2 regions of the Hyphomicrobium nitrativorans NL23 genome follow, and region 1 is predicted to be linked to the other one. Evidence: predicted binding sites of a transcription regulator. Region 1 holds the regulator's gene; the other holds the start of a gene.
The links. Region 1 encodes LexA, which represses DNA repair genes until DNA is damaged. Its sites were predicted from a motif close to TGTTCNNNNTGTGTTCNG; they were not measured.

Region 2: a site for LexA is predicted at 2,721-2,738, ahead of W911_RS02815 (adenosylcobalamin-dependent ribonucleoside-diphosphate reductase). Genes of this name have one in related genera too.

Annotation. Positions count from the first base shown of each region.
Region 1 is NC_022997.1:2,329,870-2,335,601, forward strand. Features, by position in the region: partial or broken gene W911_RS10855 (IS1 family transposase) at 1-544, shown strand, start outside; gene lexA (transcriptional repressor LexA) at 1,877-2,593, shown strand; gene W911_RS10865 (ComEC/Rec2 family competence protein) at 2,587-4,749, opposite strand; gene gltX (glutamate--tRNA ligase) at 4,937-5,732, shown strand, end outside.
Region 2 is NC_022997.1:606,035-611,766, forward strand. Features, by position in the region: gene W911_RS02795 (YdcF family protein) at 1-102, shown strand, start outside; gene W911_RS02800 (lysophospholipid acyltransferase family protein) at 135-866, shown strand; gene W911_RS02805 (IS1595 family transposase) at 924-1,787, shown strand; gene W911_RS18860 (hypothetical protein) at 1,777-1,902, shown strand; gene W911_RS02810 (hypothetical protein) at 1,908-2,630, opposite strand; gene W911_RS02815 (adenosylcobalamin-dependent ribonucleoside-diphosphate reductase) at 2,796-5,231, shown strand; gene W911_RS02820 (hypothetical protein) at 5,508-5,732, shown strand, end outside.

The DNA of each region.
Region 1 (5,732 bases):
GATGACCTGAAGGGCCGTCTCGCTAATCGGGTCCAACTCACGACGGACGGCCTCAAGCACTACCTCGTGGCCGTTGAGCAGGCTTTCGGCGGCACAGACATCGACTTTGCCCAACTCGTGAAGATCTACGGCGACGTTCCTAAAGGCCGCGGTGCGGAAGCGTCTGAGCGCAAGTACAGCCCGCCTGAGTGCATCGGTGCGAAGAAGACGCCTATCGTGGGTAAGCCGGACGCGAAGCACATCTCCACGTCCTACGTAGAGCGGCAGAACCTCACCATGCGTATGAGCATGAAGCGGTTCACCCGCCTGTCCAACGCCTTCTCAAAGAAGCTCGCAAAACCACCGTCACGCGCTCTCGCTCTACTTCTACTTTTACAACTGGTGCCGCATCCACAAGACGCTGCGCGTCTCGCCCGCTATGGCCGCAGGGCTTACGGACAAGCTGCTGTCGTTCGAAGACCTGATTGAGCGGATGGATGCGGTCGCTCCGAAGCCCGGCCGACCGGCGACCTACAAGAAGCGCGAATCAGGCAGAATCGCATAGAAGATATAGATGCTATGAGGTGATCATGCGGTACTCGCATCTCGCTTTTGTGCGCGCCAAGTACAGCATACTGCACGAAATTTTCTATCAAGCCCGGAAAGACCCTCTTTCATTTTACCCTGACCCGTACGGTCCCAGGCCCGTGCCGACAATTCTTGCGCATGAAGTTCTTATCTTCTGTGTGGCGCCCGACCCCAATGAGGCAATCGAAATCTCCATGTTTGGTCGGGATGGCGCTCCAAGCTGGGTGGACAGTTTTGAGGTCGTCGAGGTTGGTGTTTACTCCTGCCACGCACCGCGAGAAATGGTTTGGGATGAAGAATGGGAAGAGGAAATCGAAGTTCATCGCACGAGCGAGAGCATCGTGCGCGATCTTTTCCCAGTGTCCGAGCCACGACCTGCGAGGGCGCGAAAGCTACTCATTGTCCAGTGCCCGTCAGAGGCGGAAGAATCCGACGTTACTCGCCTTGATAATCGAGTTAGGCGGGCTCTCGTGAACGTTAGAAGCGTGTGGCAAGGCAAGCTCGTACGCGCGTACTGCTTTACACACGACCTTCGATGTCGAGACGTGGCAGAGGCATTGTCCGGCATTATCGACCACGATGAGGTTGACGACTACCTGATGGTCGAGCCTCTTGCCGTCCCATTCTCAAGTCTGCCTCTTTCACCGCTTAAGGATTGGGTTGAGCGGGATTTTGCCCGCCTTCCGAAGGCTACCTTGCCTCACCGTAGAACACGCAGATCCGGGCAGCGAGGCTCATGACTGCGGCATCGTCCAGCTTTCCAGCATCCAGAAGCCGGCTTGCACATCGCCGGCACTCAGCATCTGCCTCCTGCCAGTCCCCTTTGAACCGCTTGAGCATCATGGACGCCAGGGCGAATGGATGATCGTCCGGTATTCCGGACTCTCGCAATCGGGCAAGTACGCGAGACGGGTCAGCTAGCACGACGGTTCCCCCTACACGGAGATTCGCCGGTCTCGGTTTCTGGCGCCTTAACGCCCCAAATTTCAAACTGAGACACTACCTCATTACAGGTTGCGCTTGCAGAACGAGCCGGGAACGATTAGCGTACATTCACGATTTGTTTAGGTGAGTCTTACGACTCGGGTTTCGACGCGTCATCCGGCTTTGCGGATCGAGCCGGCACGGACAGGATACGGACGAAGGTCTGATTTCGGGGCTTGCGGCAGAAACGCCGCAGACAGGGATCGCCCGTTTTGATCCTCGCCGTTGTGGCGCATCGGCGTTCCCGTGAAGGGCGCGCCGCCGGAACGTCGTAGGCGGAATAACTCTCGGCCTTGGAAGTCCGGGCCTTGCACGGGAGGCATGAATGCTGACGTCGAAGCAGAAAGAGCTTCTGCTCTTCATCCACGAGCGTATGCAGGCCGATGGCGTCCCGCCGTCGTTCGACGAGATGAAGGACGCGCTCGATCTCAAATCCAAATCCGGCATCCACCGCCTCATCACGGCGCTGGTCGAGCGTGGCTTCATCCGCCGCCTGCCCCACCGGGCACGCGCCATCGAAGTGCTGAAGCTGCCAGAAAGCTCCACCGCACAGGCCGCAGAGGCACTCCGCCGCGTCGGATTCCAGCCGAGCGTGATCGAAGGCGCGAAATCGCGCGCGCCGGATATTTCGCTCCCTCCCTCGCACATGCTCGATAGCCGCACCGTTTCGGTGCCGGTGATGGGGCGCATCGCGGCGGGCGTCCCGATCTCCGCGATCCAGAACCACACGCATGACATCGCCTGCCCGCCCGACCTTTTGACCAACGGCGAGCACTTCGCCCTCGAAGTCAAAGGCGATTCGATGATCGAAGCCGGTATTCACGATGGCGACACCGTCATCATCCGTCGCTGTGAAACGGCCGAGAACGGCGACATCGTCGTCGCCCTCGTCGAGCACGAGGAAGCCACCTTGAAGCGCCTGCGCAAAAAGGGTTCGACGGTTGCGCTCGAAGCGGCCAATCCGGAATTCAAAACGCGCATCTTCGGTCCCGATCAAGTGGACATCCAGGGCCGTCTCGTCGGCCTCATCCGGCGCTACTGATCGGCAAGCGGAGCGGCGGAGCCGATGGAAGCGCCGGGCGACGCGTCGCGCGTGCGATTCGAGCGCCTCGGCCGCTCGGGGCGTTCCGTCCATGGGCGCACGCCGCGCCGTGCGGCCACCGATTCCGCCCGCACCACGCGGGGCGCGTTGCGGTCCGGGCTCTCCGCTTCGTCTTGAATATAAACCGCGTGCGCGCCGTTGCGCCGCAATGCCGCGCGATCGAAAACAGCGAGCGGCCTGTCGCACCCGCGCGGACGACGCGGCCCGCCGACAAGAATATCCGCATGCGCACAGTCTTCCGCCGTGGCGGAGGAATGGCGGGCAATCGCGATACGAAGCCCCTTTGTCTCGCCGATGCAGCCCGCCCCGTCGCACAAAAGACCGCGAGCCTCCCGCGCGGCGCGGGCCCCGCGCGCATCGCCATCGTGTTCGAGCCAGCGGCCGAGCTCGAAATTTCCGGACGCCCCGCGCGTGGCAACGAGCAGGCCGTCGGCGCCCCGCACCGCCACGAGGTCGCCCCCGCGTCCCACAAGAATATCCGGCCGTTCCTTTCCGCCAGCGAGCAGCGCGCCCGCGGCGATGACGGGAAGCCCCCAGAGCCGCCACCGCGTTTGCCAGAGCATCAGCCACAGCCCGCCCGCGACCATGAGCGCGAACGCGGTCCCGCGGATTTCCGGGATCACGCCCACCGCGCCCGGAAGCGCGGCGACGACGTAGGCCGTCCAGCTCATGAAATCGATTCCGAGCGCCATGATTGGCAGCGCCAGCCATTCGAGCCCGAACGGCATCAGGACAAGGGTGAGCAGCGCCGCCGGCATGATGACGATATTGACGGCGGGCCCGGCAATGAGATTGGCGAGCACGGCGTATTGCTGGCTTTTGTGGAAGTGATAGATGCCGATGGGCGCCACCGCGAGGCTCGCGATCACGGTCGAGAGCAGGATGCCGCCGAGAAAAACGACGCCCAGTTTCCCCCATCCGCCGAAAGTCGTTTGCTCTGTGCGCCGCCGGATCAATTCGTATCCGGCAATCAGCGCGATGACGGCCGCGAACGACATTTGGAAACCCGGATCGAGCAGGCTTTCCGGCATGACGAGCAGGATGAGAAGCGCCGAGAGCGCGACGTTGCGCATTGCGAGCGCCTGCCGGTCGAGCAGGACCGCGACGAACATGATCGAAATCATGATGAAGGCGCGGACGGTGGCGATTGCGGCCCCCGAGATGAGGAGATATCCGGTCGCGCCGACGAGACCGGCGACGGCCGCCCATTTCTTCGTCGAGATCCGCAGCGCAACGGCCGGAAACAGCGCGAGCAGAACCCGCGCCGAGAGAAACACGGCACCCGCCATGATCACCATGTGCAGGCCCGAGATCGACAGGATGTGGATGAGGCCGGAGTCGCGGTAGGCGTCGTTCGTCGCGTCGGTGATGCCGCCGCGCTCGCCCGTGATCAGCGACACGGCGATCTGGCCTGTCTCGCCCGGCACGACGGCGCGAATGCGCTCGCCGATTTCGAGCCGCAAGCGTTCGAGCGAAAGGCGTACAGCCCGCGTCGCGCTCTGCGCGTATCCTTCGGGCGGCGCTTCGATCTCGGCGGCGGCGAGCGCATAACCCGTCGCGCCGAGACCTTGAAACCAGGCCATGCGCGCGAAATCGTATCCGCCGGGCAATGCGGGCATCGGCGGCGGCCTCAAGGTTGCGCGAAGACGCACCGCATCGCCTGGCTTCAACCCGTCCCGCGTCTTCAGAACCCAGAGGCGCACCCGCTTCGGTGTTGCATCCGCCGATAGCCCGCGGATCGACGTCACGCGGAGGGTGAGCCGCTCGCCTCGTGTCGCGCGCGGCTCGATCAATTCCACGATGCCGCGCACGTCGGCAAAGCGCATCTCGTGGCCGAGCACCGGCGCGCGCGTCCATTCCGTTCGCGCTTTCGAAACGGCGAAGCCGAGCGCAACCGCGAATAGAGCCACCGCCGCGAGGCGGATCAGCCCGGGCCTCCCGCTCGCCACGAGCAGCGCCGAGGCCGCCGCCAGCCCTCCCAAGGCGGCCCAAAGGCTGGGCTCCAAGGGCAGCGCGAAGTAGAGCGCGATGCCGAGACCGACGAAGACCGGCAGCCACACGAACCAGCGGGCGCGCTCCTCTTCCAGCCGGGCCATCGGGCTCCAGCGCGCGGTCAAGGAGCGCGAATCGTGCGGAAAATCCGAGACAAAAGGCCCATTCCGCCTTTCGTTTCCGCCGGATACGTTCACCTTCGCCCTCTCCCCCGCACGCCTGAGCTAGTCTCATTGCGCCGGGCTATGCTACACGGGCGCCCAAACCTCTCAAACCTGAGCCAAACCCTCTATGACCGAGACTTCATCGAGCCCGGCACGCGCGCCCGTCGTGCGCTTCGCCCCATCCCCCACCGGGTATCTCCACATCGGCGGAGCGCGCACCGCGCTGTTCAACTGGCTCTACGCCAAAGCGAAGGGCGGGACGTTCCTGCTGCGCATCGAGGATACGGATCGCGAGCGCAACAATCCGGCGGCGGTCGCGGCCATTCTCGATGGCCTGCGCTGGCTCGAACTCGACTGGGACGGCGAGCCCGTCTCTCAGTTCTCGCAGGCGGACCGTCATCGCGAGGTGGCGGAGGCTCTGCTCGCGCAAGGCGCGGCCTACCGCTGCTACCTCACGCCTGAGGAACTCGATCAGATGCGCAAGGCGGCGGAAGCCGAGAAGCGCCCCTTCACGGTTCAGTCGCCCTGGCGCGACCGCGATCCCGCCGACGCACCCGAGGGCCAGCCCTTCGCCGTGCGCCTCAAGGCCCCGCGCGAAGGCGAGACGGTGATCGAGGACCGCGTGCAGGGCCGTGTCGTGTTCCAGAACAAGGAGCTCGACGACCTCATCATCCTCAGGAGCGACGGCAACCCCACCTACAATTTGGCCGTGGTGGTGGACGACCACGACATGGGTGTGACGCACGTGATCCGCGGCGTCGATCACCTGACGAACGCCGCGCGCCAGACGCAGATCTATCGCGGCATGGGATGGGATGTGCCGGTATGGGCGCACGTGCCGCTGATCCATGGCAGCGACGGTGCCAAGCTCTCGAAGCGCCACGGCGCGCAGGGCGTCGAAGAATATCGCGCGATGGGCTACC
Region 2 (5,732 bases), 1.7 Mb from region 1:
AAATTCCTGCCGGCGGCCGCACGCCTGGTCGTGGCGCGGGGAATGTCCCCTTGGCAGCCTACGGCGGTTACGGCATCTTCTTCGGCTGTTCCCAAGTCTTGATCCGCTTCCTTCTGAGCTGACCTCGCCGTCCGATGCTGCTTCTCCGCTCACTCCTCTTCGCCTTGGCGTTCTACGTGACGACGGCGCTGTTTCTCGTGCTCGGCTCGTGGCTGCTGTTGGGCCCGCGGCGCTGGGCCATGGAGGGGCTGCGCATCCATGGGCTGGTTTCGGTGTGGCTGCTGCGCGTCATCGCGGGCACCAAACTTGAGGTGCGCGGCCAGCATCATGTGCCGAAGGGCGCGTGTCTCGTCGTCTCGAAGCACCAGTCGGCGTGGGATACGTTCGGGCTCGTGCCGCTGTTTCGCGATCCCGCCATCGTGCTCAAGGACGAGCTCAAGTGGATTCCGTTCTACGGCTGGTTCTGCGTGAAGTTCGAACACATCCTGGTCAAGCGCGACAGGGCGGCGGTGGCGCTCAAGACGATGATCGCGGATGCGCGCGACAGGGCCGAGCAGGGCCGGGAGATCGTCATTTTCCCCGAAGGCACGCGCCGGGCGCCCGGCGCGCCGCCCGACTATAAGCCGGGATATGTGGCGCTGTACGAGGGGCTCGGGCTTCCCTGCGTGCCGCTCGCGCTCAATTCCGGCGTGTTCTGGCCGCGCCGGAGCCTGATGCGATATCCGGGCACGATCGTCGTGGAATTTTTGGAGCCGATTCCGGCCGGGCTGCCGCGGAAGGAATTCCGCGAGATTTTGGAGGCGCGTCTCGAAGCGGCGGCGCAGCGCCTCGTCGAGGAAGGCCAACAAAGCCGGGTCCGCAATTGACCAGTTGACGTATGTGGCCCTTTACGGTATGTTGGTTCTCAGATGGAGGGAGCCGACATGGCAAAGCCGATCACGATCATTGAGTTCATGAAGATGTTTCCGGACGACGACGCTTGCTTGGAGCACCTGTTCCACGCGCGGTTCGGCATGGACCACCAATGCTCACGCTGCGGCGAGACTGGAAAGTGGAAGAAGCTCTCAAAGCAGCCTGCTTACACCTGCCAGTGTGGCAACCACGTCCACCCCATGGTCGGGACCCCGTTCCACAAGTCGCATACGCCACTCCAGAAGTGGTTCTATGCGATGTACCTGTTCACGACGACGCGCCACGGCGTTCCCGCCAAGGAACTCCAGCGCCAGCTTTCCGTGAACTACAAGACCGCGTGGCGCATGGGGCACGAAATCCGGAAGTATCTCGCCGCCGTCGATGGCGACACGCCGCTGTCCGGCCATGTCGAAGCTGACGAGACGTACCTTGGCGGCCGGGAGAAAGCGCGCAAGGGCCAAAGCCGCCTCACCAACAAGGCCATTGTGGTTGGAATGGTAGAACGCAATGGCGACGTCATTACCCGCGTCGTCCCGGACACGTCTCGCAATTCCCTTGAGGTCACGGTAACGGAGAACGTCTTGCCAGGGTCACGGATTTCGACCGACGAGCACAAAGGCTATTCTGACCTCAACAAGTGCGGTTTCCAGCACGAGACGGTCCACCACAAGAGCAAGGAATACGTGCGCGGCGACGTGCATACGAACACGATTGAGGGTTTCTGGGCGATGATTAAGCGCTCGATCCGTGGCACGCACATCCACGTCTCGAAAGACCACCTGCCTAAGTACCTCGGCGAGTTCGAGTTCCGGTGGAACCTGCGGCACCATCCCGAGGTGATGTTTCCTCTCCTTCTAAAGCGCCTTGGCTCATAAGCTGAAGGATCTTCAGGAAGCGTTCGCGGTCGGCTTCTGCGGGGTGTTCCTCGCAGAAGCGTTGGAAGTCTCCGCTCTCGCGGGCCTCTTCAAGGCTGAGGTATTTGCCGCGTGACATCTCTATTCCTCACCTTCTCGATCTCGGCGATCCGCGAAGTAGACTTCATTCTTGGCTCTGAACTTTGGAATATCTGACCAATCCAAGGACATTGCTTGCGCCTTGCTGACCTTAAGGTCTCGGTAGACCGGGAGCCCGGAATTCAAGTCCGGTGATGTATGAGGCGCGGCGCCCGCAATCGGGTCATCACTGAGAAACAGATAGGTGAATTGTGCCCGCTGCCAATAGGTCTTGGAGATCTTGTCTGGGGCCGGTCGCACCGGGTTTCCCACAAGATCCTCGACCCACTCGTCGTCTCTGACGGGGCGCCCCCAACAACGCAGTCGCCCAAGGGCCATATGATCCCGCACGACTTGGCCAACAGCAAGCCATCGCGGCTCGTCCATGACATCGGTATCAAGATAAAAAAATAGGTCTCTAATGGTCATGTCCGGACCGTCAGCATGTTGATTTTGCGCTGGTCCCGAAGTGGGCTTCTTCGTTCCAAAGAGCCACAACCGGATCTTCGGCCACCGAGACAAAAACGCCCACACGCCGATAGCCATGAGCAGAGAAAGAGCCCAATAGATTACCTGTACAGCTTCCGGGCTTGGGGAGGTCATGAGTAGCTCCCCCAAGACCTGCTCTGGCTGCCACCCCTTCCATCGGCAGAGCGCAAGGAAGATCTGGCCCACGATAACGCCAATAATAGGCTTGAGGACGTAATCAACCGCGACCTTGAGCATGCGCCCGCCCCTCTTCCGACTCGGCCATTCTGCCGTCGGAGGGAGGAATACGCTACATATCTAAACTGGTCAAATGCGGCCGGGTCACATAAGAACAAAATCGGAACATTTGTTGACGTCGGTGGGCTGAGCTCCTATATTTTGGGGGTGTACGGCGAGGCTCCGATGACAGACGCCCCCATGTTCCTGGCCCCGATCTCAGCGGAGATCTGGCGGCGCAAGTATCGGTTCGACGGTGAGACCCGGCTCGGGACGGTTGCGGGCGACGCGACGTTGTCCGACACGTTCCGGCGCGTGGCGCGGGCTGCGGCCTCGGTTGAGAAGGGCGGCAAGCGCGTCCGTGCGCGGTGGGAGCAGCGCTTCTATGACGCGATGGCCGATTTCGGCTTTGTGCCCGCCGGGCGCATCCTGGCAGGGGCTGGGACGGACCGGGACGTTACGCTTTTCAATTGCTTCGTCATGGGCCGTATCGACGACGACCTCGGCGGCATTTTCGAAAACGTGAAGGAAGCCGCCCTCACGATGCAGCAGGGCGGCGGCATCGGTCACGATTTCTCGACGCTGAGGCCGAACGGTGCGCTGGTGCGCAGCATCGGCGCGGATGCATCGGGTCCTGTGAGTTTCATGGACGTGTGGGACGCGATGTGCCGCACGATCATGTCAGCAGGCGCGCGGCGCGGGGCGATGATGGGTACGCTCCGCTGCGATCATCCCGATATCGAAGCGTTCGTGGATGCCAAGAGCGATCCGGAGAAACTCAGGAACTTCAATCTCTCGGTCTTGGTCACGGACGCATTCATTGCGGCGGTCCGCGAGGACGCGCCGTGGGATCTCGTGTTCGAGGGCCGTGTGTTCCGCACGGTGCGGGCGCGCGATCTGTGGGCACGGATCATGCGGGCGGCTTACGACTATGCCGAGCCCGGCGTGATCTTCATCGACCGCGTCAACGCGATGAACAACCTTGCCTACTGCGAGGAGATCCGCGCGACGAACCCGTGCGGCGAGCAGCCGCTGCCGCCCTATGGCGCGTGCCTGCTCGGCTCGATCAATCTCGCGCAACTCGTGTCGGCGCCGTTTTCGGATGCGGCGAAGATCGATGCGGAGACGCTCGAAGAGCGGGTGCGGATCGCTGTACGCTTCCTCGACAACGTGATCGATCTTTCGGGGTATCCCCTGCCAGCGCAGGCGGCGGAAGCGCGCGCGAAGCGGCGGATCGGGCTCGGTGTCACCGGGCTTGCGGATGCGCTGATCGCGATGGGCGTGCGCTACGGGACGCCGGAAGCGGAGGCATTGGCCGAGACGTGGATGGGCGCGATCGAGCGCGCGGCCTATCTCGCGAGTGCGGATCTCGCAGCGGAGAAAGGCGCGTTTCCGCTCTATGATGCGGAGCGTTTCCTTGCGACGCCGAACCTTAAGCGTTTGCCGTCTGAGGTGCGCGACGCCATCCGCCGCCACGGCATCCGCAACGGGTGCCTCACGTCCATCGCGCCCACAGGCACCATCTCGTTGTTTGCGGGCAACGTGTCGTCGGGCGTCGAGCCGGTGTTCGACTTCCGCTACACCCGGCGTGTGCTGGAGAAGGACGGGTCCCACCGGATGGAAGAGGTGGAAGACCTCGCGTATGCGCGCTACCGCAAGCAGGCAGGCACGGATGCGCCGCTCAGCCCTGCGTTTGTCACCACGTCCGAGCTTTCGCCGCGCGAGCATCTCGTGATGCAGGCCGCGCTGCAGCGGCATGTCGACAGCTCGATCTCGAAAACGATCAACTGCCCCGCCGATATATCCTTCGAGGATTTCGAGAGCATTTATCTCGATGCCTTCGATCTCGGTCTCAAAGGGTGCACCGTTTATCGCCCGAACGAGATCAGGGGGGCCGTGCTGTCGGCCGCTCCGGCAGTTTCGGCCGCCGAGGATCGGCCTCCGGACAACGGCGAAGGTGGGGGTGGCGACGTCGTGACGGTCTCCCAGGCGTCGCCGTCTCCGGCGGAGCGTCACGGCGATGTCGTCTACATGTCGCGGCCGCTCGACCGCGATCCTGTGCTGGCGGGGTTTACCTACAAGATCAAGTGGCCGGAGAGCGATCATGCGATCTACGTCACGATCAACGACATCGAGCGCAACGGACCCGTTGGTGGCGTGGCTCCGCCACGACGCCGTCCGTTCGAGATTTTCATCAACACACGCAATCTCGAACACTACGCCTGGACCGTCGCGCTGACACGGATGATCAGTGCCGTGTTCCGCCGCGGCGGCGACGTGACGTTTGTGGCCGACGAACTCAAGGCTGTGTTCGATCCGCAGGGCGGGCGCTGGATCGGCGGGCGGTATGTGCCGAGCCTGCTCGCGGCCATCGGCGATGTGATCGAGGCGCATATGCGCCGCATCGGTTTTCTCAAGTCGGGCGATGAGGAGGCTGCGGTACCCGTGGCGGAGATCGCCACGCTTGGCGGGCGGGACGAGGCGCCGGAGGGGCGCAGTCCGAAGGGGCAGATGTTGGGGCTGGCCGGCGGGCGGAGCTGTCCGAAGTGTGCCGCTCAAGCCTACGTCAAGGAAGGGGGGTGCTGGACGTGCCGCGCGTGCGGATTTTCGCGATGTAGCTGATCGCGGCGTGCTTTTCACCACCTCCGACCTTCGGCAAAAAGTGAAGAGGCCATGGCGCGCTTGGCTGCGGCGGATCGATGGGGCGTCTGGTTAACGCCCTGCCTCTTCTTGCTTCAGGGGGATACATCCGGCCGCGATTGGGATCCTCTGCCGCGGCTTGCCGCCCGAAATGCCCAAAAATGACTGAGATCAAGCCATATTTCGGCTGGAAACGATCAGCACTCTCAGGATCGTTCAGTGGCGTCAAAGGGCCGGTCGTCGGCAAGGATGAGTTTCATGGGAGCGCGTGTCATTCAACTCGCAGAGGTCAGAGCCCGCCGCTCGAATCCGACTCCTGTCACCCCCCTGGGCGGCGACATCGGCCACGCCGACCGTTTCCATTTCTGGAGCGGTGCCTCGGGTCAGCGCTACGTTCATTCCGTCTACAGCCTGCTCGAATGCCCGGAAGTACCCGTCGCGAATTTCCTGCTCGTGCGCCGTGACGGGTCGGGTCATCGCGAG